DNA from 2 places in the Pseudoalteromonas sp. NS-SX12 genome. Region 1 is predicted to be linked to the other one. Evidence: riboswitches for the same ligand, from Rfam matches in the RefSeq annotation. Region 1 holds a riboswitch; the other holds the start of a gene.
What was found. Region 1 has a riboswitch for lysine ahead of dapA (4-hydroxy-tetrahydrodipicolinate synthase). Riboswitches for the same ligand answer to the same signal wherever they lie in the genome.

Region 1 (16,125 bases):
AAATTGACGAAGAAAACTTAAGTCAAGAATGGGTTGTAAAAGTGCCAAAGCATGCAGCGATCGACATTGAAATTGGCGTTGGCAGCATTGATGTAGAAAAACTTGAAAACTCACTTGAAGCAGAAGTAGGTGTTGGTTCAATTCGTGTCGATACAGTACTTGATGACTTTAAGCGCATCGAACTATCAACAGGCGTTGGCGATACTAGCATTAAAGGCTTTAGTGGCGACTTAGAAAGCACACGTAATATTGTTAGCTCTGAAACACGTTACTCTGGCGCAGGTGAGCACAGCATTGAAGCCGAAGTAGGTGTAGGTGATATCAAAGTGCGTAAATAAAATACGCAGCAAGTAACTAAAAAAGGCGCGTTAAGCGCCTTTTTTATTATTTAGATTTTTTGTTCGCCGTGAACATCGGCCAATGTAAACTTGGCATTGGTATCGCCAAACACATACACAGAACAGCTTCCCCAAGATTCAGGAATTTGCCATTTATTGCCTGACTCGACCAAAAATTGTGAATGATGATTATCACAACGCACTTCAAGATTGGTTAAATTACCAACCACATTATCAATGATAAAAGCACTGCGTTCGAGCTGGTAGCTCCAAAAGTCACGTTTACTTATTTGTGCATTAATAATAATTGGTTTATCACTTTTTAAATACGCCGTTACTTGATTGTAGTAAGGCGAAAGCATCGCTAATCTTTCATTTTCTGGGTAATGCCTTTTAAGTGTTGCAAAAATCGAACGCGCATCACCATATTCCTGAAGTTCTACCGCTAAACTAAATGCACGTGCAGCAAGCGAACTGTATTGTGCTTCCTCTTGTAAGTCGTTATAAGACAACACTTTTTGAATTGCCGCTAGCTCGGCCTTTGGATTGGTATTTTTTTCAGCTATAAGCGAGGTAAGAATTGAATAATACATATCTTCATACGCATTCCAACGACCTTTTTCTTCGATCTTCTTGGCTATTTCTTCGGCCTCAGTGACTTTATTTTCCTCTAAAAAAACCATTGCCGAGCGATATTGCCTAAAGAACCACTTTGACGCACCTTTAGGGGTGTCGCTTAATTTAAAATTCAACTGTACTTGGTTTCGACATTGCTGAATTGGCTTACCATCTTTAGTGGCTGGTGAGTATTTCCACTTTTTGATTGAGCGCAGTGCATACTTTTCAAATGCCTCATTAGAGGAATCTTCAACAATAATATTAGATGTTGAACCATCTGGTTCGACTACAAAACTTAGTTGCACCCAACCTTCTTTACCGTTACGCGCAGCATTAATTGGATATTTAGGCGGCACACGCTCAATTGCCTCAGCATTGACAATGGTATTTAAGTGAAGCTGTTCGGTTTTGTTTGCTAAATCAGATGTATCAGCTGCACTCAAGGCACTTGCAGACAGCGTTATAAGCGGTAATAGAATCATTATCTAAGTCCTTTTATATTCGTGGCGTTTACCAACTCTTTACGTCTATGTTCAAATATTGCGCTGAGAAAATGACATACTAATAAGGCGGAATTTATCTGATAGTGCTTTGTCACATCGATAATTTAGGCTTAGTTAGCATTGCTTTTAGCGCACTAAAATAATAACAATTACAGTGAGTTGGAGTTACTCTTCATTGAAGTAGATTACAATACTGCCGCCACTAAGTACACTACCCTCGTTGTAATGCAAGCCAATGCCGATATTATCAAGCCAAGATGTCCACGGCCGAGTGTCAATTAATAAGCCGCCACCGTACTCATAATAATGGCCTGTGCTAAAGGCGCTACGTGCGTCTCCACCCAAATCAACACGCTGAAATTTAAGATAGATTGACTCTGTATGTTTTAATTTTTGGTCGAGCTTAATGGTTGCCCTAACGCTATTCGCAAAATACCAACCTGATGGGGTTGAGTCACGTGTTGCATCATCACCACCAAACCCTTTACCAAAGAAGTGGTTATAGGTCGACTTAACTAACCAATGCCCCCAACGACTGGCTTTTCTGCGACTGAGAGTTAACCCCATATCGGTTAAAACTGAGTTTGCAGTTGTATTAAAATAAATACCTTCCACTTCTGCTTTAGCGGCGCGGCTTTCAGGGCTGTTGTAGTCATGAATATTGTCGTAATGCATCACATGCGCACCAATTGAGCCTTCTAACAACCAATTATCGTAACGATACAGCGCTGTTTCATAATCGGCATAAGCGGTGAAGATTTGATCATGGCTATCGTCGGGAATGGTCACATCATCCAGCAATATTTCTTGCGATTGTGAAATATAAGAAAAGTGCGTGTTTATGCGTGAATCTTCGTCTAACGTGTAGGTATAAGGCAGTGCAAATACTTGTAGCTGAGTTCTTAAATCAACACTTTTATCGCCCGCATCATCACCGAGTTGCTCTAAAATATTAACCGGGTCAAAGTTACCAAAGCCAAAGCGCACTACGTCAGAGTCACTTAATACTACCGAGGACGCAAACGATTCCTCATAGGCTTTTTTCACCGATGCATCGCATGGCAAGGTTATAAAAACGCACAACAAAAATACTAACTTTCTCACAACTAACGATTTTTACTTAACTTCAACGGCAATAGCCGCTAGTTATATCATTAAACATCATGCGATTGCAGTGCTCTAAAATAAATTTTATTGACATTTAGACGTCCAAAATGTTTCAATTGCCGCTCAATCACCCTATTTTACGTTAGTGGCTATTTAAAATAGCGGCTAGCTTAGGGCTGGAAGAGGTGCGTTATTCAGGTAGTTCAGTTGAGGGGAGCAAACTCCAAAGACACTGAATGAGGGGAATTAACGCCGAGAGATAAGCTTTTTTGCTGATAACTTATCTCGGGCGCTTGGGCTGAATCCCGGCGACTGTCACCAATTACTTGTATTAAGTAAATATGTTTGGTGGAGAGCTTCTGGTCTTAGAAAAATAAGGCCATTCGCCTTATCTATTTTTTAAGTCCATTGCTCTTCGAATTTTTAGTTGTTCGAAGCTGGACTAAGCCTTTCTCTTATCCCTTCTTCGAACACATATTAAGTTCGCTAGAGATGAAATCACAATTTAATTTGACGCAGTACCCGCTGTGGACTGCATTAGTCACCCCCTTCACTGAGACGGGTGAAGTTGACTATGACAATCTTGCGCAATTAGTAGCAGATCAACAAGATGCCAACAATGGCATTTTATTACTCGGCAGCACAGGTGAAGGTTTAGCCTTAACCATCGCAGAGCAGCAGCAAATCGTGCGTTTTGTCTGTGACTTATCGCCGACTGTACCTTTGATGGTTGCTGTAGGCGGGGTTAACTTACCGCAACAACTTGAATGGTTAGAGTTCTGTAACCAACAACCGATTGACGCACTATTACTAGGCTCACCACTTTACGCTAAACCCGGCATTAAAGGCCAAATTCAGTGGTTTGATACATTACTCAGTGCCACAGAACTTCCTTGCATGTTGTATAACGTGCCAGGACGCAGCGCCGTAGCACTTGCTCCTGAACTGTTATCCGCATTAAGTCATCACACCAACTTATGGGCTTTAAAAGAAGCCAGTGGTGACATTAGTAAATTTGAAGTATTTAGGAGTAGTAATCCTAATGTGGCTATTTACAGTGGCGATGATGCCTTAATGCCATATTTTGCCCAAGCTGGCGCAAAAGGTTTAGTATCGGTTGCTGCTAACGCATGGCCTAAACAAACCGCAGAGTTTGTTCGCAGATCGCTTTTAGGCACACCAAACCTGTTTACTACTTGGAGCGACGCGGTAAATAGCTTATTTGAAGTAGCTAACCCTGTGCCGGTAAAAGTGCTAATGCACCAACAAGGCAAGCTCAACACCCCTAATTTACGTCCACCGCTTACCCATCATGAGCTGGAATCACCTGCAGCAATTCTCGCTGCTAATCAAACAATTTTATCTTGGAATTAAGAGAGAAGTACTATGAACTGGCAAGAACTATTAAAAAACCTAGAAAACGGCACCTTACGCGCAGCAAACCAAGATGAAAATGGTAACTGGCACGCGAACGTTGAAGTTAAAAAAGGCATTTTAGATGTTTTCAAAAATGGTACTAACACTGAGTTTCCAGGTGGTTTTGTAGATAAAGATAACCTTGCTGTACGCGGCTTTTCTGCACAAGAAGGTGTACGCATGGTGCCAGGTGGTACGAGTGTTCGCCCAGGTGCCTATGTTGCAAGCGGCACAGTGATTATGCCACCAGCCTATGTGAATATTGGCGCTTACATCGATACCGGCACTATGGTTGATAGCCATGCATTAGTAGGCTCATGCGCTCAAATTGGTAAAAACGTACATTTAAGTGCTGCAGTGCAAATTGGCGGTGTATTAGAGCCTGTTGGCGCAAGCCCTGTAGTAATTGAAGATGATGCATTTATCGGCGCAGGTTGTGTCATCGTTGAAGGCGTTGTAGTTAAAAAAGGTGCGGTACTAGCACCAGGCGTGCGTCTTTCTGCGACTATTCCTGTTTATGACTGTGTAAATGAGCGCGTTTTAGAAAAAGGTGAACCAATTCCAGAAAATGCGATTGTTATTCCAGGTTCACGCCCTTCATCAAGTGAATGGGGCCGCGAGCAAGGCTTAAGCATGTCATGTGCGCTTATCGTTAAATATCGTGATGAACAAAGCGATGCATCATTAGAACTGGAAGAGGCTTTACGTTAATGAGCTTTTTGAGCACACCACAACGTCAATTACTTGCAGAGCTTTGCCAACAAACAGATCTGCCATTTTATCTATACGATTTAGATAAGCTAGAAGCACATTTAACGCAGCTTACATCACAAAATGTGGTGAAACTGTGGTACGCAGTAAAAGCAAACCCGCTTTCAGCGATCATCCAAACGTTAGATAAATGTGGCTTTGACTTTGATGTAGCAAGCAGCGGTGAACTAAACCAAGTTTTAGCCCAAGGCATAGACGCAAAACGTGTGCTCAACACTGGACCTGCAAAATCGAAAAAGCAGATTCAGCATTTTCTCGATAAAGGTGTTCGCACCTTTGTCGCTGAAAGTCACAACCAAGTGGTTTGGTTAAACCAAGCTGCGAGTGAACATAACCTAACCCTGCGCATTTTATTGCGAGTGCAATTGCGCTGGCCAGACAGTGAAAAAAACCCACTTGGTGGCGATAGCTTAACACCGTTTGGCCTTGGCTGTGACGACTGGGCCACATTGAGTATTGCCGATTACCCAGCGCTCGACTTTGCTGGTTTACATATTTTTCAGTGGGGCAATATGCTCAGCACAGAGAAGCTAGCTGAGCTTTGGCGTGCCATGATTGCACCTTTACAAAGTTTAAGTAAGCAACTCGGATTTGACCTACGTATTTTAGATTTAGGCGGCGGCCTAGGTATTCCTTATTGCGCATCAAGCACTGAGCTTGTCTGGCAAGAATTAGTAGATGCACTGGCAACAATAAAGCACGCGGTAGGCTGCGAAGAGCTTTGGATGGAACTCGGCCGCTATGCGGTTGGCGAAGTGGGTTTTTATGCCAATCCTGTCGTTGAACAAAAGCAAAACTACGGTGCTAATCAACTTATTGTTGCTGGCGGTATTAACCACATTTTACGCCCTGCCGTTACCAACCAGGCATTCCCTGCTGAGTTATTGCGTGAAACAGACAGCAAAACTAAACCCTATTTAGTGCACGGACCGCTTTGTACAGCACTAGATAGCTTAGGCCAATTTGAATTAGCCAACGATATTAACGACACTGACTGGCTTATTTTTGCCCAATGTGGCGCGTATGGCTTTACTGAAAGTATGCCGTACTTTTTATGCCATGAATTACCCGCAGAATTTATCGTAAAAAACGGCGTCGTAACATGTGTCAGACAAAGCGAAAGCGCTGATTATTACTTGAGGTAACTATGAACCTAATCACCCAAGAAAACATTCAAGTTGGTGAAATTGCCAACGGCTTACCGCTGACTATTCCGGTTTATCGCCTCAAAGGAAACGGCACAGGACCAAATGTGTATATTCAAGCCAATATGCATGGTGCAGAAGTACAAGGGAACGCGGTGATATATCAGTTACTTGAAAAACTGAAGCGCGAGACGTTGGCATCAAACATTACCTTAGTGCCTTATGCAAACCCTATTGGTTGCAACCAAAAATCTGGAGAGTTTACCCTAGGACGATTTGACCCAATTACGGGTACCAACTGGAACCGTATATATCAAAACCACTCGGCTTTGGTCGATGGCTTTGTTGCGGAATATCAGGATGCTGATATCGCAACAATTAAAAGTGCGTTTAAATCGCGCCTAATAAATGCAACTGCCGAAATTTTAGAAGGGCCAAGTTACGCACTCAATACGGGTAAGCGAATTGCTTTAAACTTACAAAAATTAGCGCATCAGGCAGACATTGTGCTCGACCTACACACAGGGCCTATCTCAGCTAAGCACTTATATTGCCCAGAATATGCCAAAGACAGTGCCCGTTATTTTGATATTGAGCATGTGTTACTTATTCCAAATGAATTTGATGGCGCAATGGACGAAGCGAATTTTTGTCCATGGTGGCAACTAAGCCAAGCCTATAAAAAAGCAGGTCGCGACATTCCCGTTTTAGTGGAAGCCTTTACCGTTGAGCTAGGCTCACAAGAAAAGATTGACCTGACAGAAGCCGCTAACGATGCAAACAGCATACTAAGCTATTTAACGTATAAAGAAGCATTGCAAGATTCTCATTACCAGCCACAAGCCATTACCCGCTACGCCTGTTATTTAGATGATTATCTTGCGTATTACGCGCCAATGGGTGGCATGGTTGAATACACAGCAGCGCTCGGTAGCCACGTAAAAGCAGGCGATACCATTGCCAAAATTTTACGTATGGAACGCTATTTATCTGAACAGCCACTAAATGAAATTACCCTAGAGCAAGACGGCATAGCAATTTTGCACTTTGCGTCAGCCAGCGTAAATCAAGGCACTGAGCTTTATAAATTTTTTACAAACTACTTTGAATTGTAACAGTTGCGTGAGAAGTCCCCTTTGGGGCACAAGGCGGCAAATATGCCGCCTTTTTTATGTTTCTAAAATGGTTATAATAAAAGCTCACTCATTTTAGGGATATAATTAATGCGCCTTTTAGCTTCTAGCTTAATACTCTCACTGGCCAGCTCGCTTGCATTTGCAAACGACGACCCTTCTGAAAAAGAACTCGCCAAGCAATGCATTCTTAACGAACTTGCTGCAGGCGATGATTCGCAAACACTTGCTGAAATTAAGAAAAAGTGTTTGAAAATAACAGATATGGATGACATGTCGGCAATTGATAAACGCGTTATCCGAGAAAAAGTTACCACCAACAACCCCAATGTAATTACGCCACATAATCGCAACTATATTCTACCTGTGACTTACATGGATCGCCCCAAAAACACGCCTGCAGAAAGCGATCCTAACTTAAAAGGTGCGCCTTTAGATGAGTTAGAAGCTAAGTTTCAGCTGTCGTTAAAAGTGCCGCTATACCAAGTTAAGTCTGATATCGACCAAGCATTTTATTTTGGTTTTACCATGCAGTCGTATTGGCAACTCTACAATAATGATATTTCATCGCCATTTCGAGAAACCAACTATCAACCTGAAGTATTTTGGATGAATTTACTGGACGATGAAAATCGTTTATGGGGTGACGAAATGGGCATAGTGCTTGGTTTTGAACACCAATCAAATGGCCGAAATATTCCACTTTCACGTTCATGGAATCGAATTTATGCGAACCTGTTTTGGGAGCAAGATGGCTTTGTGTTTAGCTTTAGGCCTTGGTACCGCATCCCTGAAGAAGAAAGACGCAACGAAGATGACCCAACTGGTGATGACAACCCAGATATTGATGACTACATGGGACACTTTGAATTTGCAACGATTTATCGCTACGAAGAACATGAATTTACCGTAATGTTACGCAACAACTTAAAGTCAGATAACAAAGGTGCAGTACAGCTTGATTGGTCATTCCCTGCGTGGGGTCGTTTACGAGGTTACGCACAATATTACAATGGTTATGGCGAAAGTTTAATTGATTACAACCAACACATTGAACGCTTTGGTGTAGGTATTTTATTAACTGACTTTTTATAATTTCATACCAATTCTGTTAAGTATGTGATCAGGGATAGCGCTGGATAAATGAAATGCTAACAAGGCAGAATTTTTCTTATGTAGTTGTTCTACATTGATAAATTCTAACGCAGTTAGCATGATATTTAGTCCGCTAGGATGAGCTGCTATTTAAGTGAATTGGTATCAGAGCATTTCGTTAAATTTCAAACATAAAAAAAACCAGCCTAGGCTGGTTTTTTTATTACAAAACGAAATCGCTATTACGCTTTTTTCGCTTCGCGGCTAGCACGCTTACGCTCGCTTTCAGTAAGAAGTTTCTTACGAATACGAATGCTTTCAGGCGTTACTTCTACTAGCTCATCATCATCGATAAACTCAAGCGCTTGCTCAAGCGACATAATGATTGGTGGCACAAGGTTTTGCGCTTCATCAGTACCTGATGCACGAACGTTAGTAAGTTGCTTACCTTTAAGCGCGTTAACTGTAAGGTCGTTATCACGCGCGTGAATACCAATGATCATACCTTCGTATACTTCCACACCGTGACCGATGAATAGTTTACCGCGGTCTTGTAGGTTGAATAGTGCGTTAGTAAGCGCTTTACCTGTTGCGTTAGCAATAAGTACACCGTTCTTACGCTGACCAATGTTACCGCCTTTATGAGGACCGTAGTGATCGAACGTGTGGTACATTAAACCTGAACCAGACGTTAGTGTCATAAAGTCAGTTTGGAAACCGATTAGACCACGTGAAGGCATCATAAAGTCCATACGGATACGGCCTTTACCATCTGGTGCCATATCAGTCATTTCAGCTTTACGCAGACCAAGTTGTTCCATGATAGAACCTTGGTGCTCTTCTTCAACGTCAACGGTTACTGTTTCGTATGGTTCTTCTAATTGACCATCTACTTCGCGAAGGATTACTTCTGGACGAGATACTGCAAGCTCGTAACCTTCACGACGCATGTTCTCGATTAAGATACCTAGGTGAAGTTCACCACGACCTGATACGCGGAAGCTATCTGGGTTATCTGTTTCTTCAACACGTAGTGCAACGTTGTGAACTAATTCAGCTTGTAAACGCTCAAGAATGTTACGTGAAGTAACGAACTTACCTTCTTGACCTGAGAACGGTGAAGTATTTACAGAGAACGTCATGGTTACTGTTGGTTCATCAACAGAAAGTGCAGGAAGTGCTTCAACTTGGTTTACATCACATACTGTGTCTGAGATTTTAAGCTCACCCAAACCTGTAATTGCAATGATGTCGCCAGCTTGCGCTTGTTCAGCTTCGTGACGATCAAGACCTAAATAAGTAAGTACCTGACCAACTTTACCGTTACGCTTAGAACCATCAGCACCAACAATTGTTACTTGCTGGTTAACTTTAACCGTACCACGCTTAATACGACCTACACCGATAACACCGATGTATGAGTTGTAGTCAAGCTGTGAAATTTGCATTTGGAATGCGCCTTCAGGATCGGCATCTGGCTTTTCTACTTGATCAACAATTGCTTCAAACATAGGTTGCATGTTGTCTGACGGTTCGTCTAGATCTAACGTTGCCCAACCATTGATTGCTGACGCGTAAATAACTTGGAAGTCTAACTGGTCATCAGTTGCACCTAAGTTATCGAAAAGATCGAATACTTGGTCCATAACCCAATCAGGACGCGCGCCTGGCTTGTCAATTTTGTTGATAACAACGATAGGCTTAAGACCTAATGCGAATGCTTTTTGCGTTACAAAACGCGTTTGTGGCATTGGACCTTCTTGTGCATCAACAAGTAGTAATACTGAATCAACCATTGAAAGAACACGCTCTACTTCACCACCGAAGTCAGCGTGTCCCGGAGTGTCTACGATATTAATGTGGTAGTCATTCCATTCGATTGCTGTATTTTTAGCTAGGATTGTAATACCGCGCTCTTTCTCGATATCATTTGAATCCATTACACGTTCTTCATTACCGCCACGTGTTTCTAATGTACCTGATTGCTCAAGTAGCTTATCAACTAGTGTTGTTTTACCGTGGTCAACGTGCGCGATAATCGCAATATTACGTAATTTTTCGATACTCATATTTTTACTCAAGTTAGTGCTCTGGATAGAAGCTACGGATTATCTAATAGGCACAATACCCATCAAAGCCCGCTAAAAATCTAAGCTAAACACCTTTTATGTCATCTTAATGATGACCTCAAAAGGGTCTGCGCCTGCAAAAAAGTGGCATATTATCCCCTATTACTGTGACAGATGAAAGTTTAGACAGAATAAAAATAGCTGATTTTTGCGATATTTTTGTCACATTGCAGGTTTATTTTAAAAAAACGATTTTGGCCTTGTGATTTTAGCCGTATTTTCTAGACTTTATCGCGCACCATATCAGTGCAAATAGGGATCTTTTTGGTGCATCAAAATGGTGCAAAGTAAATTGAATTTATTAAAAACCATTAATATTCATTGATTTATAAAACTGGCACAAAAGCCGCTTTATAGACAGCGATTTCACAATTAAAAACAACACACGGTTGGAGGACTATATGTCACACACGGTTTTACAATTTATCAAGGAAAACGACGTTAAGTTTGTTGACCTACGTTTCACAGATACAAAAGGTAAAGAGCAGCACGTTTCTATTCCTCATCACCAAGCTGACGAAGATTTCTTTGAAGATGGTAAAATGTTCGATGGTTCTTCAATTGCTGGTTGGAAAGGCATTAACGAATCAGACATGGTATTAATGCCAGATGCAGATTCAGCTAAACTAGACCCTTTTGCTGAAGAAGCAACACTAATCGTACGTTGTGACGTAGTAGAGCCTTCAACACTACAAGGTTATGAGCGCGACCCTCGTTCTGTTGCTAAACGCGCAGAAGAATACATGCGTTCAACTGGTATCGCAGATACTGTACTTTTCGGTCCTGAGCCAGAATTCTTCCTATTTGACGATGTTAAGTACAAAACTGACATGTCTGGTTCTATGTACAAAATCGATGCTGAAGAAGCATCATGGAACTCAGACAAAGACTACGAAGGCGGCAACTCAGGTCACCGTCCAGGTGTTAAAGGCGGTTACTTCCCAGTAGCACCAGTAGATTCATCACAAGACTGGCGTTCAGCTACTTGTCTAGTGTTAGAAGAATTAGGTCAAGTTGTTGAAGCTCACCACCATGAAGTAGCAACAGCTGGTCAAAACGAAATTGCAACTCGCTTTAATACAATGGTAATCAAAGCGGACGAAATTCAAGAAATGAAATACGTTATTCACAACATGGCTCACCTTTACGGTAAAACGGCTACATTTATGCCTAAGCCAATCGTTGGTGATAACGGTTCAGGTATGCACTGTCACCAATCACTTGCTAAAGATGGTCAAAACATCTTCGCAGGCGACAAGTACGGCGGTCTTTCTGAAGAAGCACTTTACTACATCGGTGGTATTATCAAGCACGCTCGCGCAATCAATGCATTTGCGAACGCGTCAACTAACTCATACAAGCGTCTAGTACCTGGTTTTGAAGCTCCGGTAATGCTTGCATACTCTGCACGTAACCGTTCTGCATCAATTCGTATTCCAGTAGTACCATCTGCAAAAGCACGTCGTATCGAAGTTCGCTTCCCAGATCCGACAGCTAACCCATACTTAGCATTCTCAGCAATGTTAATGGCTGGCCTTGACGGTATTAAAAATAAGATCCACCCAGGTGAAGCAATGGATAAAGATCTTTACGATCTGCCAGCTGAAGAAGCAGCTGAAATCCCAACTGTTGCAGCTTCATTAGACGAAGCACTTGCAGCACTTGATGCTGACCGTGAGTTCTTAACTCAAGGTGGTGTATTCACTGACGACCTAATCGATGCTTACATCGCACTTAAGTCGAAAGAAGTAGAAAAATTAAACATGACAACTCACCCAGTTGAGTTTGAAATGTACTACAGCGTGTAATAATTTCACGCCTCCAGAATCAATTTATTGTTTCAATGTGTGTTCCTAAGCCCGTTCTGCGGGCTTTTTTTGTGGAAAAATGAATATATATATTATACATTTATACTATCTGAACCTTATCATATTGTTTCGCTGGGTATTTTGTAGCTAGTTTTTCTGTAAAACAGGCGAATTTTTCCGTTCAGTACTAAAATAAAAACAACATATCTAAGCAAGGAGCTGATGTGGCTTTTAGAAGCGCGCTACTATCACTTTTAATTTTTATTATGTTACTGCCGGTAACAAACCTCGCTGCGAAAGAAATTTATATGTGGCGAGATGAAAACGGTGTTTTAGTATTCTCAGATACGAAACGTCCGGGTGCAAAAGTGATCTCTTTAGCTGATGATAAAGCAACCAGCATGAAAAAAGCGGATACATCCATCTTTGATAAACCGGATGACCCCAATAAAAAAATAGAATACGGTGTTGAGATTGTATCGCCAAGTCATGAAGAAACGATTCGTGATAACACTGGCTCTCTCCATGTTTCTATTCGCATTACACCAAGCTTTAATCCCAAATATAAAGTACAGCTATTATTTAATGGCAAACGCAACACCCCACCGCAATCCAAATCGGTTTTTGTAATGCGTAATGTGGACCGCGGCGCACATACAATTCAAGCGCAACTATTTGATGAAAAAGGTAATGCTGTTGCCACCAGCGAGCAAACCACCTTCTTTATGCACCGCGCAAGCAGTATCGCAAAATAACTCTCTAAATAAGCTCATTGCGGAACGCTTCTTGCTTTTTCTAATTAAACATCAATTTAAATTGATTTTAATTAAAATAGCGCACTAAAATGGTGCAATGATGCTTAAAGACTTATCCAGCTACATTAAACTACTAGAAAATCTCACAAGCTGTGTATTGTTAGTCGATGGTGACTTTAAACTTCACTACGCAAATACCAGCGCAAGCGAATTATTTGGCATCAGTACCAAACGCATTGTCACAACCAATTTTAAACAACTATTTCATTATCACTCGATTGATCTGCATAAGATCCTAGAAAATACCTTTCTCAGTGGTAACGACTGCGTTCAACATCGCGCTAATGTGGTATTTAACGATGGTCGGCACGCAACCATTAGTCTTTCAGCGCGTCGCATCGAATTAGATAACCAGCTTTTAATGCTGCTTGAATGCCGTTCACTTAACCAAGAGCTCAAGCATGATCAGGCCTCACATCAAATGCACCAACAAAGTGCAGCGCGTAATTTAATCCGCGGCCTCGCCCATGAAATTAAAAATCCGCTAGGCGGAATTCGTGGCGCAGCGCAATTACTACAATATGAAAGCGATCAACAAGAACGCGAACAATGCGCCAACTTAATTATCGAACAAGCTGATCGTCTCACTGAGCTTGTTGACCGACTACTTGGGCCAAACCAACTACCAAACAAAGAGTGGATAAACATTCACCAAACCTTAGAGTCAGTGATAAAACTAAGCTTGTTAGACAATCAGCACAAAATAAAGCTCGTTAAAGATTACGATCCAAGCATTCCCGATGTATTTATTGATAACGGTAAAATTCAGCAAGTACTGCTCAACATCGTTAAAAATGCGCAACATGCGCTCAATAAACTGGCAGAGCTTGGTACTATAACGTTAAAAACCCGAGTTAAACACCATGTACGTTTGCATAACAAAGCATTTAAAAATGCCCTCATCATTCAAGTTATCGACAACGGCCCAGGCATTGATGAAGCGCTAAAAGAAACCCTATTTTTTCCTATGGTCACCAACAAAGACGGCGGCTCAGGTTTAGGGCTAGCCATTGCACAAACACTTATTGACCAACATCAAGGCTATATTGAATGTGATAGTTGGCCAGGCCACACCGAATTTAATATTTATCTACCCCTGTCTATGGAGAAGCCATAATGAAAACCGTTTGGTTAGTTGACGATGACGCTTCGATTCGCTTTGTACTAGAAAAAGCACTTAAGCGTGCAGGTTTTAATACCGAATCATTCGCCAGTGCTGAAGCGGCAGCCTCTGCGCTTGAATACGATCAACCAACCGTACTGATTTCAGATGTGCGCATGCCAGGCCAAGATGGCATGTCGTTGCTTGAAAATATTGTTGAGCAAAATCCAGGCTTGCCAGTGATTATTATGACCGCCCACTCCGATCTTGATTCTGCTGTACAGGCTTTTCAAAAAGGGGCATTTGAATATTTAGCAAAGCCATTTGATTTAAACGAAGCAGTTTCACTTGTTGAAAGCGCATGTCGCGCCAACACACGCGTTAAGGTAAAGCCGAAAAAAGTCGAGAAAAAAGCCCCCGATATAATTGGCGAAGCGCCTGCCATGCAGGAAGTCTTTCGCGCGATAGGTAAACTCAGCGCCTCAAGCATGAGTGTACTTATCAACGGTGAATCCGGTACGGGTAAAGAATTGGTTGCAGGTGCACTACATAATCACAGTCCACGCCGCGAAAAAACCTTTATTGCGCTCAATATGGCCGCAATTCCAAAAGACTTAGTTGAATCAGAACTGTTTGGCCATGAAAAAGGGGCATTTACCGGTGCCGATAGCGTGCGTAAAGGCCGCTTTGAACAAGCTAATGGCGGTACACTGTTTTTAGATGAAATAGGTGATATGCCGCTTGATGTGCAAACTCGTTTACTACGCGTACTGGCCGACGGTGAGTTTTATCGTGTCGGTGGCCATCAAAGCATTAAAGTAGATGTACGCATTATTGCCGCAACTCACCAAAACCTAGAAAAACTGGCCCGTGAAGGCAAATTCCGCGAAGATTTATTCCACCGCTTAAATGTCGTTCGTTTAAAACTGCCACCACTGCGCGAACGCAGCGTCGATATTGAAAAATTAGCCAACTACTTTTTAAGTCGCAGTGCAAAAGAGCTTAAAGTCGAGAGCAAAATCCTGTCTAAAGAAGCAGCCAATAAAATGATGGAATTTGCATGGCCGGGGAATGTGCGCCAGCTCGAAAATACCTGCCGTTGGCTCACGGTGATGACCCCAGGTCAGCTTATTAGCGTTGAAGATTTACCAAGCGAAATTACCGAAAAAATAAGCCACAGTGGCAATAGTCATGATTCAAACTGGCAACAGCAATTTCAATTGTGGTTTGAAAACGAGCTAAAACAAGGCAAACACAATATTTGGCCTGATATACAAAACAAAATTGAAAGCCAAATTATTAAAAGTGCGCTTAAACACAGCAATGGTCACAAACAAGACGCCGCGCACTTAATTGGTTGGGGGCGTAATACCCTAACCCGTAAACTTAAAGAGCTAAATATCGATTAACTAACTTCAGGTTTAGATAAAAAATAGTAAAGGCACTTAAATCTAAAGTAACCACCTGTTTTTAATCATTTTGCGCTGGCAAGACGCGCCATTTAGTGCAATATTTAAGGTTCTAATAAAACAGCACCGCCTCAGGAAGTTGAATGCTTAGCACGGAGTCTTTACTTACTAACTTTTCCAAGCGTTATAAAACGGCGCTTTTTGCAATTGCGGTGCTTATTTCATGTGCGTTTTTAATTATTACCCTGCAGCAACAGCAGCAAGAGAGCTATGCCAGTATTGTTAACAGTGCCGGCGAGCAACGAATGTTGTCGCAGCGTATTGCCTTACTAGCGCAACGTGAGCCGACCCAATACCATCAACAACAACTTGCGAAAGCCGCTGAGAAGCTACTAAGTAATCAAGATCAGCTACTCAAACAACTTGAGCTATTTGACCAAAATGCTCAACAACAAATTAAACAAATTTACTTTGCTGATAATCAGCTGCAAGCAACCCTTGAAGCCTACGCAAACGCTGCGTTATCTCTCTCGCAAGGAACAGCGCTTTCAACCTCAAAAAGCAGCTTATTTACCACAGATAAAACCGACCAAATACTCACTCAATTAGATCAAATTGTAAGTGTATTTGAACACGCCGTAATACTTGATAAACAACAACAGAATGAGCTGATTTATATTACTTGGATTGGCTCTCTGCTATGCCTGCTCGGGCTTGCTTTTGCGCTACTAAAACC
Region 2 (16,125 bases), 970 kb from region 1:
CAAACGCCACCACTAAACCAAAGGCACCTAAGGTAGCAAATAACTGAGGTAACACAGCGAAAATTAATTGCCCTTCACCAATCAACTTGCCACCTTGCATAATCTCAACACCCTGCGCTTGTGCTACATAAAGTGCAGGAATAATCAACAAGCCCGCTAAAAACGCAACGCTGGTATCAAGCATGGCAACTGAAATCGACATTTTTGCCACGTTTGCATCACGTTTTAGATACGAGCCGTAAATCATCATGCAACCAACACCCAGCGATAACGAGAAGAACGCTTGCCCCATTGCTGCAATAATTAAATCAGGATCAGTGACTTTACTAAAATCAGGCACTAAATAAGCATTAAACCCTTCGCTTGCGCCATCTAACGTCGCAATATAGGCAATTAACGTAAGCAGTAACACCAATAAAACCGGCATTAATCGGCGCGACCAAACCTCAATACCCGACTTAACCCCTTTTAAAATAATACTGGCGGTTAATATCAGCATCAGCGGCGTAAAAATAAAGTTGCGCAATATTGAATCTGATTTTAAGAAGTTTGCAATGTCGGTAAGGCCAAAGAATGTGGCGATTGGTTCAAGTGCAAATGCCAGCATCCAGCCAGCAACAATGCTGTAAAAGCTGAGCATAACAATGGCGCCGCCAAGGCCAATATAACCTGCTGCCGCGCCCATTTTCTTGCTGGTAGATTGGCACGCTTCAGCCAACGCCTTTACGGGGTTCGCTTGTGCACTATGGCCAATATAGAGTTCAGTAAAAAGCGCAGGTAACGCCAGTAAAAAAATTACAATAAAGTAAACCAACAAAAATGCACCACCACCGTGGTTTGCCGCTTGTGTTGGGAAGCCCCAAATATTACCTAAGCCAACCGCGGCGCCTGCCGCCGCTAATACAAAACCTAAGCGACTTTGAAAGCCATCTCTAATTTGTGCCATATTGAACTCTTATTTTTATTATCTACACCACGACTTACGTAACCAAGCAAGATATACTGCAGCAAATTGTAAAACTGCGCTTGGCTAAAAGACTAATCTATCGGGTATGGAAACGATTAACAACAAAAAACCACCAATCACAGGCATCTCGCCTGAGCGCGCGCATTTTAGCGTGCTAAGCCCTAAGTCACCAATTAATTTAGTTATAGCCAATAGCCAAGCCCTTAATTTCGACCAAATAAACATCACAAGTTTATTATCTGCGCATGAAATTAGCATTTTAGAAAGGCGCAAGTTAGAAAGCGCTAAACGCGAATACTTAGCCTCGCGTTATTTAATTAAGCAATTAGCGCAACAGTTTTTGGCGTATGAGGCAGCTGAACTCACCACCTTTTTTGATGAACACACTGCACGTTTGGTAATTAAATATCAAAACAACACCCTGCCACTTTCACTGGTGATAAGTCATTCCAAAGGCTGGGTTGCGGTATATTTAGCACATGAGCCAGAGCGTATGGGCATCGACCTTGAGTTTATGTCGCAAAAGCGCCCTTTTTTAAAACTAGCCAAACACTTTTATCATCAAGATGAAGTTAGAGAAATTGAAGCGGCAAACCCTATGTCCGATACTTTTTTTCGTATTTGGACATTAAAAGAGGCCCTTGCTAAAGCTGTTGCCATGCCAATTGCCCAGCTGCTTTCACCTAATGTATATGATGGATATGCAAAACATAATTTAGCAGCTTATAGCTGCCAAATTAATGGGTTTGATTTTAGTTTGGCAACGCCAATGACTGTTAAACAGCCACCAGCGCTTATTGAAGTTTCCCTTAAACCCGATTTAACAGGCTTCGAGCAAACGGCTGTGAATCGCTTGCACCACGTTATCTGATTCAGTTTGCTCAACTAAGAAACACAGGTTGTGCTTACTTGCACCATGGCAAATTAAACGAATATTAAAATCACTGAGTACACCCATTAAGTTAATTTCGCCATGACGTAATTGAATTTCAGAGCCAATCAGTGCAACTAACGTTAAGTTATTCTCAACCGTTACATGACAAAACTCGCTTAACTCGTCAAGACAAGCTTGTTCCAACTCCGGACGCGATGCATTCGGCGCGTTATCTAGCGTTAACGCGACACTGATTTCAGAGGTAGTAACTAAATCTACTGAAATATTGTACTTTGCTAAAATGGTAAAAACACGTGCTAAAAAGCCGCTAGCAAGTAGCATTTCTGGGCTTTTAACCGTTAATAATATTTGGTTTTTACGCTGGGTTACCGCGCGAATACCCGCTTGTTCTGATTTTTCTTTCTCAATCCAAGTACCACCTTGTTCTGGCGCTTTACTTGAACCAACAAACACACTAATACCACTGCGACTTGCTGGTAAAATAGTGGCTGGGTGCAATACTTTCGCGCCAAAGGTTGCCATTTCTGCTGCCTCATCAAAGCTCAGCTTGGCAATCGGTGCCGCTTTTACACATAAACGAGGATCTGTACTAAAAATACCCACTACGTCTGTCCAAATGTAAACAGCTTTTGCGTCAACCGCTTCAGCCAATAATGCTGCACTGTAATCAGAACCACCACGGCCAAGCGTGGTTGTGTCACCTTGGCTATTTGCACCAATAAAACCTTGGGTAACAACAATGTTTTCGCTTAATAACGGCAATAAATTTGCTTGTGCTAATTCACGAGTGCGTTCAACGTTCGGTTCTGCTTTACCAAAATGTGAATTGGTCGCTAGCACTTCGCGTACGTCAAAGCGCAGCGATTGTGCACCTAAGCTGCGTAAAACTTGGGTAAATAAATACGATGATAAACGCTCACCAAAACTTAATAGCTCGTCGCTTGCTTTGTCATCAAATTCGTTTTGTAATGCAAAGGTTTTAAACGCTTCAAGTGTTGCTAAAAAACCTTCGGTAATGTCGTCATCTAATGTGAGTTTTTCAGTAATTTTGTGCTGAATGGCTACCACGGCGTCAATATGCTCTTGGCGCGCAGCGTCCGTCAAATCGTCATTTGCAAGGCTTACTAAATGATTGGTAACACCAGAGCTTGCACTTACGGCAACTAAACGGGTGCTTGGGTTTGATATAACAATTTCGGCGCAGCGCACCATAGCGTCATAGTCTGCGACACTGGTACCACCAAATTTTGCTACATTAATACTCGAATTAGACACGGTCTCTCCTTTAAATCTTAATAAGGAGAACTTGGCAAGGAACGTGATTGATTACATCAGGATAGTCTCTGCCAGAAGCTCTCCACCTGTTACAGGTGACAGTCCCGAAGATTCAACTTCTAGAACCGAAGCAAGCTGGCCACAAATCCAGATCACTCCTCGGCAGTTAACCCCCTGATAGACCGTCGTCGGGAATGTGCCCTCGAATCTACTACCTGGTTAATGCACCTCTTCTGTGTTTGAATACTTAATAAGCACACAAACAAAAGCCTTCTAAAAAGAAGGCTCTTGAAATTTACCGTTTAGCCGTCTAGCTGTCAATCACTAATTAAGAAATAAACAACCAACTAAATACGATGATGAATAACCAATAGTGTAGGCAATCATCAAATACATAAACATACGTAGGTAACTTACAAAGGTAAGCTCCTTAATTTTGCTCATCGCAATAATACCCGCAGCTGAACCGATAATCAGCATTGAACCGCCTACACCGGTTGCATAGGTAAAGGTTAACCACTGACGTGTATCCATTACGATATCTGCTTTTAAAAGTGCTGCGGTAAGCGGTACGTTATCAACCGCTGCTGACAAAATACCCATAAAGTAGTTTGCATATTCAGGTGCAAGCACTTCATAAAGGTGGGTAAATTGATTCAACACACCAATCTCTTTCATCGCACCTACAAGTAGTAACACACCTACAAAGAATAATAAGGTGTCGTACTCAATTTCACGTACGTAATCGATAATCTTTTTATTCACGTCTTTTTTGCGCATTAAGAATTGCGCAACTAAAAACATTAGCGATAAACCAAATAAGAAAGTTAATAATGGCGGAATGTGATACCACACACTAAACATTAGTGTCGCTACGATGGTTGAAACAAAGATACAGGCAATGGTGATATCGGTTTTTTCAATACGGCGCAGTTCGACTTTTTCAAAAGTAATAGTGCCTTTCATGCCCATACTTAGCATCGCCGCTAAAATAAATACCGATAACGCTGCAGGAGCCACAAGCAACAATAAGTTAGCAATGGTGACTTTATCAGCAAGGAAAATCATTAAAGTCGTTACATCACCGGTGATAAGCGATACCCCACCCGAGTTAACCGCAAATACAATAAGCGTGGCATACTTAATGAGTTTTTTGGCATCAAGCTTTAACGACATCACAACCGCCAGCGATATCAGCGTTGCCGTGATGTTGTCAGAAATCGACGAGAAGAAAAATGCAAACGCACCGATTAAATACATCAAATTGCGTTCGCTCATTTCATTAGGCAATACCCTATGCACCAAGCTTTGAATAAACCCTTTGGAGTTTAAATATGCAACAAAGGTCATCGCTGCCATCAAAAACAACCACAAGGTCGCAATTTCTAAAATATTATGATCGAGTTCTTTTTGAACAGATTCTGGACTTTGCCCATGTAAAGGGGAAATAAAGAGAATAATCCAGCACAAAGTTCCAAAAAATAGCGTTGTTTTGGCTTTGTTTACATGGATAATATCCTCTATAACAATCAGCACGAATGCGATTATTATCAGCGCGAGAATAACACCTGACACCATCTTGTTATTTTAACCTGTAGAGTTGAGTTAAAAATTTGAACGAACACCCAACCTGCGGTCGATAAGAAGCCTGTTGAGCGGCGCGAAGTGTAGCACTGAAGATTACCTAAAACCACTACGGTTTTAGTCTAATTACACATTTTTTTTATAAAAAATTTACTTTTTGGATAGATATCAAGTTAACGTGGATAAATATGATCCCACCTAAAAGAATTCTAGCAACCTTGGTAGACAATTGGTCACTGATTGAAGCCCTAATTAAACGCTTTGATTTTGGCGATTTTAGTTTCCAAGATGCCCAAAGCTTGTTAAAAAAATTAGAACCAAAACTCTCTTCCGAGGCGGTATTTAAGCAAATTAACAAGTTGATCCAGCTAGAGATCATCATACCTTTAGCTAAATCGTCACAGCTCGAAATTAACCGTGCTATTGCCGATTTCTCGCAGTTTTTATTGCAAGAAGAAAGCCTTGGCCTCGTTGGCGAGATTCACGTACTCGTTGACGATTTGGCGCGCTTAAACCAACGTTTATCTAACGCTGGCTTTAACGACGATGAAATGGAAATTAAACGAAACGCCCGCATTATGGATGAGCGCGTGCGTAAAATTGTTAAATTATTCCAACATAATCAAAACGCTATTTTTAACCTTGTTGAACAAGCTAAATCGAACGACTCTAATTTAACGCTGGCAAAACGCTATAAAGCAGTCATTGAAGCATTTGATGAATACATTGAACCAATGCTCAATATGGTCGATATTGGCGGCGAATTTAAGCTCTGTTTTGAGCAAATTGAAGCCTCTCTGAGTGACTTGATTATTCACTTCACGACCCTTGGCAAATTTAAACACGAAAAACGCCAGCTTGAGCAATTGCGTAGCCGTATTTTAGATATGTATTTAATTGGTCAGCAATCTCTTACCAAAAGTGCCGATGTATTATTGCCACTGCGAGAAGAGCTGCGCCGAAATACCCAGCTAACCAAACAAACTTCAGAGGTACTTGCGCTTATTCGTAAACAAGGGGTGGATAAAATCCTTGGCGAATTTATGCCGTACTTTAGCTCAGAGGCGCAGCGATTGTCGCTTGGTTCTAACAACCAAATCACTGCGTATATGGCTGAGCTTGCGGAGTTTGAGCACGACGAGTACGAATTACCGGATATGAGTGCGGTGAATCAATACATTGCACCTAATATTCCTGATTACAATCACGTAAAACAACGCTTTACGCAAGCTAAACGCAGCAAAAAAGCGTCTATTATGGATTTCTTAACGACCACCTATGATGAACTAGAAACTGACGAGTTATTATACCTTTACCAAAAACTAGCAAGCGATAACACGCTCGCTATTTCGCATGGCGAGCAAGTAACCATTCAAAGTGGCAATAAACAGCTTACGCTCAAGCCGTATCTCGCACGTTCAGTTTCATCGGATTAATTTTTATGTCTCAAATCGATTTATCATTGCTTTCAGAGCTTAAAGCAATCAACAAAAAACTGGTGTCTGGCTACCATATTTGCGAGCAAGACAGCCAACTATTTCAACAACTTGATCAAGAGTTTGATGCTTATGAAGCGCTTTTTGCTGCTCTTGGCCAAACCCTTGTTCACGATGCCCGCGGCTTTTATTACCTGCAAGCGGATGAGGGCACCCCAAATATGGGTAAAATCTCACGCTCATTTGCCCTTACCATTTATGTACTGATTGAGCACTATGCCAACCTCGGTAAAGATCCGCTGGTTGCCCTATTCGATAGCGATATCGACCTTGAGCTGATGATGACCTTAGTGCAGAACAACAAGCACTTGTTTGATCAGCTAGAGATCTTTTCAGGAAGCGATATGCGCCGCGATGTGTTTTTACGTATGGTAAGACTTGGTGTTGCCCGCGAAACTGAACTGGGTTTTCGTATTCTTGCCTCAGCGCACCGCTATTTAGATGCGCTAAACGACATTAGCAATTTTCAAAGTCACATGGACGAGGAGCAAGTGTAATGACTGAATTATATGGATTAACCAAACTTGCCCTATTAAATACTGCAGGTTACGCAAAATGTGTGATCCCGCTCAATAAAAGTAGTTCTATTTGTGCGCCTAATAACACAGGTAAAAGCTCGGTTATCAACGCTTTACAGTTTCCGTTGATTAACGATTTACGTTTAACCGAATGGGACGGACACGACCTTGACGAAACCCGTAAATTCTATTTCGCGTCTGATCAATCGTATATTCTACTTGAAGCAGAACTCCCCCATGGCCCAGTAGTAATTGGTGTAGCTGGCCTTGGTAAAGTAGCAGGTTATGGCTACCAGTATTTTTGCTACCACGGCAAATTGGATTTAGCCGACTACACGCAAAACAAACGCATTTTAAAATACACTCAGCTATTTAAAGAGTTAGGTGAAAAAGGTTACGCCCCGTATGAGCTTAAAGCACAAGAGCTAAATGCCCTACTAACTGGCGGCGCAACCCCATTTGATAGCGTGCTTAACCTTAAAATGATCCCGCTTAATCATGCCCATGACGCACCAATTTATAAAGAGATCTTCCGCCGAATTCTTAACTTACATAAGCTTGGCGCGCAAGATGTAAAACGCTTTATGTTAAAAGTGTTTGAGCGTCATATGTCAAACGCCAAGGTGGACTTTTACGATGTGTGGCAACGCGCCTTTGAAAAAGTAAATCGTGCAAAAATTGAGTTAAAAGCGCTTGAACAAAATGGCGAAGCCATCACTGCGCTTGAAAGCATGTTAGAGCATCAAAGTGCACTAAAAGGCAAACTTGCGGCCTTTGCGCCAAAAATTGATAAAGCCTTAATTGATTACAGCGACTTTAACGACAACAAACTGATTGAAATCACCGAACAGCTTGAAGGCATTGAAAGCGAGAAAATCGAGTTTGAACAGCGCCAAAGCCTGTATGTCGGACAACTTCGTGAAATAGAACGTAAACGCACCCAACTTGATGCTTGGTTTAGTGAATTTTCTACCCTTAAAAATGAATTTGAGCTGGTTAACGAAGCGCAGTTAAAAGCAGAGCTTTCGCAAGTTAAAAAAGAATACGATGCGCTCTCGCATACCCTTGCCAGCGCCGAGGGGCAATCACTTGTTACCCTAGATTTCCGCATTAAAGATGCCACCAAGCAAATTAAGAGCTTAAAACAGCAGCTTAAAAACCTTGAGTACAACTTATTTACTCGCATGCGTGAAGACTTATCACTGAAAGAAGTAGAAGATATTTCGTGCCTGCTTAACCACGATATTATGACCATGGCAACGTCGGGTAAAAACGACATTACCATTCATGATGAAACCGCATTTAGTGAACTGCTTGATTTAATTTCCCGCTCAATTGAAGGCAATGTCGCAAAATTGCCGGGCATTGATATTCCATTAAAGGGTTTAAACGCGCTTAAAATGCAATCGGGCGATGATAAAGAAACCATTAAAGCGCAAATTAATGCGTTTGAAACATCGCTAAAAGAATTACTGGCACAAAAAGAAGTTGCCGTTGATTTAGAAGGCAAAAAGCAGGAAAAAGAAACCCTGTACCAAACGGTAATGGCGCACGAAGCCGCACTGAGTCAATTTGCTAAATACACCACTATGCTTGCTTCAATTGAGGCGCAAGAGTTACTGTTGTCACAACTTGAAAGCGAGCAAGACGAAGTAGAAGGGCTACTGGGCGAAGTGCAAAACGCCGTTGCCACCATTGCAGATAGACGTTCAATTATTAAAGCTAACCGCGATATGCTGGCGCGCCAAAGTGCCCGTTTAGCGCAAGTAAAATCTGAGCGTATTGACCATACTCTTGATTTTTACTCAGGTAAATCAACGCCCTATCCAATTGATATCACCATTGATTTTGATAACTTAGCCGATTTAATTCATGGCTTTAATAAAGACTGTCATGAGCTAAGAAATTTTGCGGTTAATGTATCAAACACCTACCTGCATATTTACAACGCAGGCCTGACAAAATTTGATGGCGAAACGGACGAATACTTAAAGTATCAAAAAGTGATAAATGCATATCATAACCTTGATAACGAGCAACAAGCGGTGGAACGCCAAGCGCGTGTGGCATTGACTGAAGTCGCTGCCACCATTAAAGGGCTGCGCGAAGATTTAGATCGCCTGCGCCGTGAAATGAACAGCTTTAATAGCGGCATTAGCCAGCACCGTATTTCAAACTTAAAGAGCTTTAAAATTGAAGTACTGCCGCGCAAACAACTTATTGAAAGTATTGATACCATTATCTCTACCTCAAATAAGCTCGATAACGGCGATACGCTCGACTTACTTAGCCAACAAGCGTTTGATGAAAAAGAGATTAATCGCGCGAAGGATCACTTAATTGAGCTTGCCACAGGTAATGGTGGTTTAACCTTAAGTGATTTATTTGATATTCGCTTTGTCGTGGTCAACCGTGCGGGCGAGCAAGATACTTTTGATAAAATCGATTCTGCTGGTTCAAACGGTACCCGTATTACCATTAAGCTACTGTGCGGCATGCTGTTTATTCGCTACTTATTGGCAGATAAAGAACAAAGCAAATACCGTATTCCTATCTACATTGACGAAGCGGCAGATATCGACCCGCAAAACCAACAAGCGATTATTGAAACAGCTTACAGTTTTGGTTTCGTGCCGCTGTTTGCCTCGGTTAAGCCGCAGGTCAGCTGCGAATACATCGTACCTATTCGTACAGTAAGCGATGGTAAACAAAACTGGGTGGATGAAAACGACTGGATTGAAGTAAGCGATACTGAAAGTAATTTAGTTGCAAGCTGATTACCCAGAACTCACGTTATTTAAAAGCGGCACAAAATAAGTGCCGCTTTTTGTTTTGTTCTCTTTTACCTATATTCGCCTCGGTTAAACCGCAAGTCAGCTGCGAATACATCGTGCCAATTCGCACAGTAAGTGATGGTAAACAAAACTGGGTAGATGAAAACGACTGGATTGCAGTAAGCGACACTGAAAGTAATTTAGCTGCAAGCTAATTTAACCAGAGCGCAAATTAATTAAAAGCGGCACAAAATAAGTGCCGCTTTTTGTTTTAAACTGTTGAGTTCTTCGCAGTTCTTGCGTATTTTGGTCACAATTTTGTTGTAAAACCGTTAATTATGTTTAATACACTTCTGCCTTTTATTTTTATTTCGGCATACAGTCACATTTACTTTGATAGCTTAAAAAAAGACGCACTCTGTTATATTTTTAAGCCACTAACTACCATTTTGATCATTTGCCTTGCGTATTTGCAAACCACTACCTTCACATCGGTACACTATTGGGTATTTGGCGGATTAGTCTTTTCACTTATTGGCGACATTTTTTTAATGTTGAAAAAAGACTACTTTTTGCAAGGACTTATCGCATTTTTTATCGCTCACGTAGCCTATGTGATTGCCTTTACCGACACCACAGGCTTTGAGTTTAATGCGTGGTTACTGCTCTTTTTATTAGCTTATGCAGGCATACTCATTGCCGTTTTAAATAAACATTTAGGTAAGTTGCGTATTCCGGTTTACGCCTATGCAACGGCACTGACGTTAATGGTGCTTACAAGCTACAACTTCTTCCAGCTATCGTGGCACTACATGAGCCTTTACGCTTTTGTTGGCGCGCTGTTTTTTATGGTGTCAGACTCAATTTTAGCGTATCGCCGTTTTGTTAAAGAATATGCGTGGAGCCAACCTGCTATTTTAGCGACCTACTACATCGCGCAAAGTATGATTGCGCTTAGCTTAACCAATTAGCCTTGAATGGGTTTATAGAATAACGAGTATTAACAAGGACTGTTTTAAATGAATGCCGTATTTTGCTTCGATGGCACCTGCAACGAACCCAGCGATGTGGATGATGTATTTTACAACAGCAGCATCAGCAATATTTTAAAAACCCATATTTTTTGTGGTGGTGATTTAATCAATACAAGCCACGCCTTTGAGCAGCAAAAAAGTTTTTATTACGCAGGTATTGGCACCTACGGCAATTGGTTAAGCCAAGTGTTTAATACCATGTTTGCACCTGAATACGCTGATTTAGAAAGCATTTACAACCAAGCCTACAATGACTACCTCACCCTTCGCGGTGATGACCACATTTTTATTTTTGGTTTTAGCCGCGGCGCCGCAATTGCAAGGCGCTTTGCCAGCAAACTCACTGAGCAAGGTCGAAAAATCACTTTTTTAGGGGTATACGACACTGTTGCGTCTATCGGCATGCCTGATTTAAGCGCACACACTCAGCCTGCGAGCGATGTGGTTTTTGAAAACAACAGTGTAAGCCCGCTAATTCAACAGGCAGTGCATTTAGTTGCTATAGATGAACGCCGTATTGCTTTTCAACCCTTGCTGATGGCACCTGGCGCTAATGTAAAAGAAGTATGGTTTGCCGGTGTGCACGCAGATATTGGCGGCGGATTTTGGCACGATGGTCTTGCCGACATTTGCCTAAGCTATATGCTTGAAGAGGCAAAACACTTTGGTTTACAAGTGCTTGAACTTCATCAAGTCGATTACTCAAAACTTAGTGAGAATGAGGTATCCATCGGCTCTGACGATATCGCCATTTTCCCGCAAATTGATGGCCCACTGCACCAAAAAGCCCGCACTGGTTTTATGTCATCAAAAACCTTAAACCCAAGGCAAGTGCGCGTTGATTGCTTGGAAGACTGTATGCCGCTGGTACATTACAGCGTGGTAGAACGTTTTCAAGCTATCGCCGATTACCGCCCAATCGCCCTTCGCAATAAACCATTTCAGTTGCTATTACCCAATGGTGAACGCAGTGGGATGATTTTTGGGATAGAGGGTATGAGGGAATATTCGGTTTTATAGATTTTGATTCAAGCGTCAGAGTTTAAAGTGCAGCTTTGCTTCCATGCGGGGTATCTTGCGCCATCCATGACGCCCTCGTTCATTCTTTTTAAACGGCCAAAAAGAACGAACCAAGAAAAAGCCGACCCAAAATCAAACTAATTCTTCAAATAAAAATTGAAATGAACGCAAACAGCATACAATCGATATCCCTATCTCAGGTATGCTTTTGCCAGCATCCTTGCTGGCAATTGCTCATCAATTTTTCTTTTCAGGTTTGATTAAGGGGTGAATGAGTGAATCTAAATTCCTGCTTCTAAAGACTGTTCAGTGCCAAACTCGGACGTTCGGTACCATAGTCTCTCGTTATACATTTTTGACACTGCCAGTTATCTGATAATGCCTTTCAACATTGCGACTAACCTTGCCCCAAGCAGAGCTTTTAACCCTCAGTTGGTGTTTGTCGAATGATTTTTGATCCATGAACTCTTCATAGACCGTGAATTTGTTTAACTGGAATTTATCTTGAACAACTTCAAATTTAATGCAACCAGTTTCTTGGCGAGTCAACTCAATGTGGGTAGCTAGCTCATTTTTAACAACCACTAATTCTTGGTCTGGAACTAAGATATGTCCTTGTAAGATAATTTTCGACACGCTCGATTTCCCTAAAATGTCCATTTTAAACAGTTTGTTATGTGTTCGATTGAGACCACATTTCAAAATGTTTAGAGATTACTGACGCCACTTTATCATATGTTTCCCAGGTATCTGGTACATGATAAATAGTTTCGTATTTTTCTTCTGGGTCAACAGCCTCAACATATACGGAAAAATACTCATTTTCGTAGAACTCCGAAGCAAACTTATTGCCAATATAATTGAGATCTTCATCAGTGAATTTACCATCACAATTATCAGCAAGAAATTGACCGCCAGTTTTAAGTTTGCTTATTACGGCTTGCACATCTTCTGGCCGCTCAAAGTTATGTACTTCACCAACCATGCCATGAATTAGAGCCCACGCAAGGAAAACTCCAGTATGAGTATAAGCATTTTTTTCTGGCAATCCTGCGGGGTAGTCACCACCATAATGCCATGATGCATCATCGTACTTCATAGTTTTTCAAACTCCATTTAGAACACAAAACGCCTTGCTAAAAGGCGAGTAATTGTTGGCTAAAATGTAAAGCGAAGCGGAACCGAGCCAACTGTTACGAGTCCTGCTTGAGCAACTTGTTAAGGTTCTGTTCACTCAAATACTTTGAAAGAACAGAGTATTTATTTAAATGTTCAGCAGAATAAGCCGGAAGTACAAATAAGTTCATATCAGCCGCTAAGCTGAACATTTTTTGACAATCTTCTTGTTTTTTATATTTAAAGTGGATTGTCCAGTTGTCTTCAAACCACAACTCTACACCTAAGTCAGAAAATACTATGTTTGGGTAATACACGTCATTAAACAAATCTGAGACATATTCACCTACTTTTGAACTTTCGATATAACGAGAGAACTGTATGCGCTGTTTCGAATTACGCCCGACATATTTATATCTAACAGGTTGCTCTATGTCGCAAAGTTTGAACAAAAACGTTTTTATACGTTGATCCCATTCTAGTTTTTGTTCCTTTGTCGCTTCGTCAATAATATTGATTGAGTTGGTTTCATAGAGCCAATGATCAAAAATTGTTATAGCTGCCCATGAGAAATCTTCTTCTGTGCAATCTTCATTGTACTTAAGAAGAAAAGAAAACTTTTCAGACAACTGATTGTTTTCTTTTTTGGGAAGATTTCGAAACTTTCTCATAACAACCTTAACGCCCCACTAAGGTGCGAGTAATAGTTGGCTAAAATGTGCAGCGAAGCGAAACCGAGCCAACTGTAACGAGTCACGCTTTAGTGGCTTGTTAGGCTTTGTTACTTAAAGTGCCTATATTTTCTATTGCAATCAAGAAAACCAACTACAAAAAAAGCGAGGCCTATGATACCTGTTATGTCTTTATATAAACTAACCAACACGGCTACGATACAAACTAGCAAAACTACCAGAATATAAGTATAAAGCCTTTTATTTCCTTGAGGCTTATGCTCAATATAGCCTCCGAGCAAAGCATAATTAGTTCCCACGAATAAAATTAAATAATTAAAGTATTCTTTTGGAAGCAACACAGCTACATTTGCATTCCAAATTGCCATGAATAGAATCACAATGAATGTAAAACAAAGCACTAAATGATAGTTTTTTAGCATCCATACTCTCGGAAACATGAAAGAAGCCTAACAGTTTATTAAGAGGCAAGTTGCCTCTTTTTCTACCGCAACATCGCCTGTTTACATACTGAAGCAATTTATAACACTAATAATTAGTTGTTACTAGTCAAATAGTTATTTGAAAATTGACATTTTATCAGTTGCAAAAAACAGGCAAATTGCCTGTTAATATTATTAAGGGGGAAATAATCATTAAGAAATGGAATAGGCATAATTTTTACTTCTAACAACTAAGAGTTTGATATGTGCATTGAGTAATTTGTTCAATGACCGTTCCTCGCTCATTTGTGACCTTGAAGTCTTTTGCTGAGATTAACTTCCCCCTTTAATCAAACCTGAAAACGGATTTTAAATGAGTAATGCGAGACAGGGAGCGAAGCGGTCGAGCAAGCCATGTACAACAGGGACGTTGCTTCATGGCGTTTATGTTCACATTTAAAAGACGTTTGAAGATTAAGTTTGATTTTAGGGGCGCTGGGGGAATCCAAAGGGGGGCTGGCGTTAGCCCCCTTTTGGCTGCCGTCGCCAGCGCGACAAATATGGTTTATTTTTATAACGATTGTTTACGTGTGTTTAGATAATATAAATACGCAAGTCCAATAGGTGCGATGAAAATTGCTAAGCCCCAGCATAGAAGCATTGTGACAAACTTAACTATCAACATAAGCAATGCATTTACAAAAAATACATTTTTTCCAAGTATTGCGTCTAACAGGCTTTCGTAAGCAAACCTTGAGTAAGGATACAGTACAGTATTCACAACAAAATAAGCAATTTGATCAATTCTAACTGATTGATCAGAAGTAAAAATTACATAAAGTGGAAAAATAGCAAATAGTGATCCAAACAATAGATGACGTACATATAGTTGGGTATTCATCCCACCAAAAGTGTTTTTAATTATATGATTCATAAATCCTCCTTGATTTCATTTTTAAGTTGTCACTAGAGCCTTAAAAACAATGACTTTTTATTAATATCAAATAATGTGACCGACCGCCACAGTTAGATGTTATAGACAATACTCGAATAAAAATAAGTTACTCTCAATTACTAACAAAATTCAACCTCAAAAACTCCAACTTCCCCCTTGGAAATCCCCTCTCAATCCTCTAGTATTACTCCTAACCGTGCAAAAAAGTATTTCAATGAAATCATTCCCTTCGCTTTATTTCACAAACTTATTTTTGATTGGTGGAACGGGTTTACTCACCACTTACCTAGCGCTTTATTTAGGCCAGCATAATGTCTCTACATTCTGGATTGGTTTACTCACTTCTTTTTATTATTTAGGTTTGTTACTTGGCTCTAAATTAGGTTACCACTTAATTAAATCTGTAGGGCATATTCGCACCTTTGTGGCGAGCACTGCCGCGGTAACCGCTTGTGTTGCAGCGCATGCGCTGAGTGATAATATTTACCTGTGGCTGGCACTTCGCTTAATTGTTGGCCTTAGCATGATGTGTAATTACATGGTGTTAGAAAGCTGGCTTAATGAGCAAGCAGCGCCCGAATCCCGTGGCCGGGTATTTTCGTTTTATATGATCACTTCATACCTAGGTATGGTGCTTGGTCAATTAGCGCTATCGCGTTTTCCAGAGCTCGGTTATGCCCCACTCTTTTTAGTCTGTATGGCGTTGTCGCTTGGTATTATTCCAATTTCTATTACTCGGCGTATTCACCCTAAACCGCTCAAACCAATTCAAGTGAGTTTATTTGGCTATTTTAAAAAAGTACCACAGTCGCTTACGGCAGTGCATTTTGCAGGCATTATTAATGGTAGTTTTTATGGTTTGGCACCTACGTTTGCAAGCCTTTCGGGCTTTAGCGCCCAAGAAATTGCATTATTTATGTCAATCACCATTTTTGCAGGTTTACTGGCGCAGTGGCCGATGGGTGTTATTTCCGACAAAATTCGCCGCAGTATTTTAATTCGCAGTAACGCGATTGCCATTGGTGTGGTGAGTTTGGCCTTGTTTTTATTACCGCTTACTCAGTATGTCGCTTATGCCCTAACTTTTGCCTTTGGCTTATTTGCATTTACGCTCTATCCGCTGTCATCTGCACTGGCAAACTCGCGTGTAGAAGATGAAGATCGCGTTGGTGTATCGTCAGCTTTACTGATTATGTTTGGCGCAGGGGCAGCGCTTGGTTCGGCAGTGAATGCCCAAATCATGGCGTTTTTTGGTCACCAAGCTTTGTACGGTTCAACTGCGGTGCTCACTGTGGTGATGTTTGCACTCTTAAGCTTTATTAACTCTAAGCAAAAAGCGGAGCAACCCGAGCCAAGCGATTATGTGGTAGGTACATC

Region 2: linked by a shared signal. The riboswitch ahead of lysC (lysine-sensitive aspartokinase 3) and the one ahead of dapA (4-hydroxy-tetrahydrodipicolinate synthase) in region 1 are both predicted to bind lysine.

The regions. Positions count from the first base shown of each region.
Region 1 is NZ_CM170634.1:1,221,224-1,237,348, reverse strand. It holds gene AC2IOM_RS05890 (DUF4097 family beta strand repeat-containing protein) at 1-338, shown strand, start outside; gene AC2IOM_RS05885 (energy transducer TonB) at 389-1,438, opposite strand; gene AC2IOM_RS05880 (Solitary outer membrane autotransporter beta-barrel domain) at 1,625-2,563, opposite strand; lysine riboswitch at 2,739-2,933, shown strand; gene dapA (4-hydroxy-tetrahydrodipicolinate synthase) at 3,059-3,940, shown strand; gene AC2IOM_RS05870 (2,3,4,5-tetrahydropyridine-2,6-dicarboxylate N-succinyltransferase) at 3,953-4,693, shown strand; gene AC2IOM_RS05865 (PLP-dependent decarboxylase) at 4,693-5,898, shown strand; gene AC2IOM_RS05860 (succinylglutamate desuccinylase/aspartoacylase family protein) at 5,901-7,013, shown strand; gene AC2IOM_RS05855 (phospholipase A) at 7,122-8,126, shown strand; gene typA (translational GTPase TypA) at 8,369-10,195, opposite strand; gene glnA (glutamate--ammonia ligase) at 10,657-12,063, shown strand; gene AC2IOM_RS05840 (DUF4124 domain-containing protein) at 12,288-12,818, shown strand; gene glnL (nitrogen regulation protein NR(II)) at 12,919-13,995, shown strand; gene glnG (nitrogen regulation protein NR(I)) at 13,995-15,389, shown strand; gene AC2IOM_RS05825 (PAS domain-containing protein) at 15,533-16,125, shown strand, end outside.
Region 2 is NZ_CM170634.1:2,196,158-2,212,282, reverse strand. It holds gene AC2IOM_RS10235 (sodium-dependent transporter) at 1-946, opposite strand, end outside; gene AC2IOM_RS10230 (4'-phosphopantetheinyl transferase family protein) at 1,053-1,838, shown strand; gene lysC (lysine-sensitive aspartokinase 3) at 1,788-3,074, opposite strand; lysine riboswitch at 3,205-3,378, opposite strand; gene nhaD (sodium:proton antiporter NhaD) at 3,462-4,715, opposite strand; gene AC2IOM_RS10215 (hypothetical protein) at 4,910-6,157, shown strand; gene AC2IOM_RS10210 (condensin complex protein MksE) at 6,163-6,714, shown strand; gene AC2IOM_RS10205 (ATPase) at 6,714-9,512, shown strand; gene AC2IOM_RS10200 (lysoplasmalogenase) at 9,848-10,480, shown strand; gene AC2IOM_RS10195 (phospholipase effector Tle1 domain-containing protein) at 10,529-11,563, shown strand; gene AC2IOM_RS10190 (putative quinol monooxygenase) at 11,909-12,199, opposite strand; gene AC2IOM_RS10185 (DUF7832 domain-containing protein) at 12,237-12,662, opposite strand; gene AC2IOM_RS10180 (hypothetical protein) at 12,757-13,350, opposite strand; gene AC2IOM_RS10175 (hypothetical protein) at 13,461-13,739, opposite strand; gene AC2IOM_RS10170 (hypothetical protein) at 14,365-14,727, opposite strand; gene AC2IOM_RS10165 (MFS transporter) at 14,963-16,125, shown strand, end outside.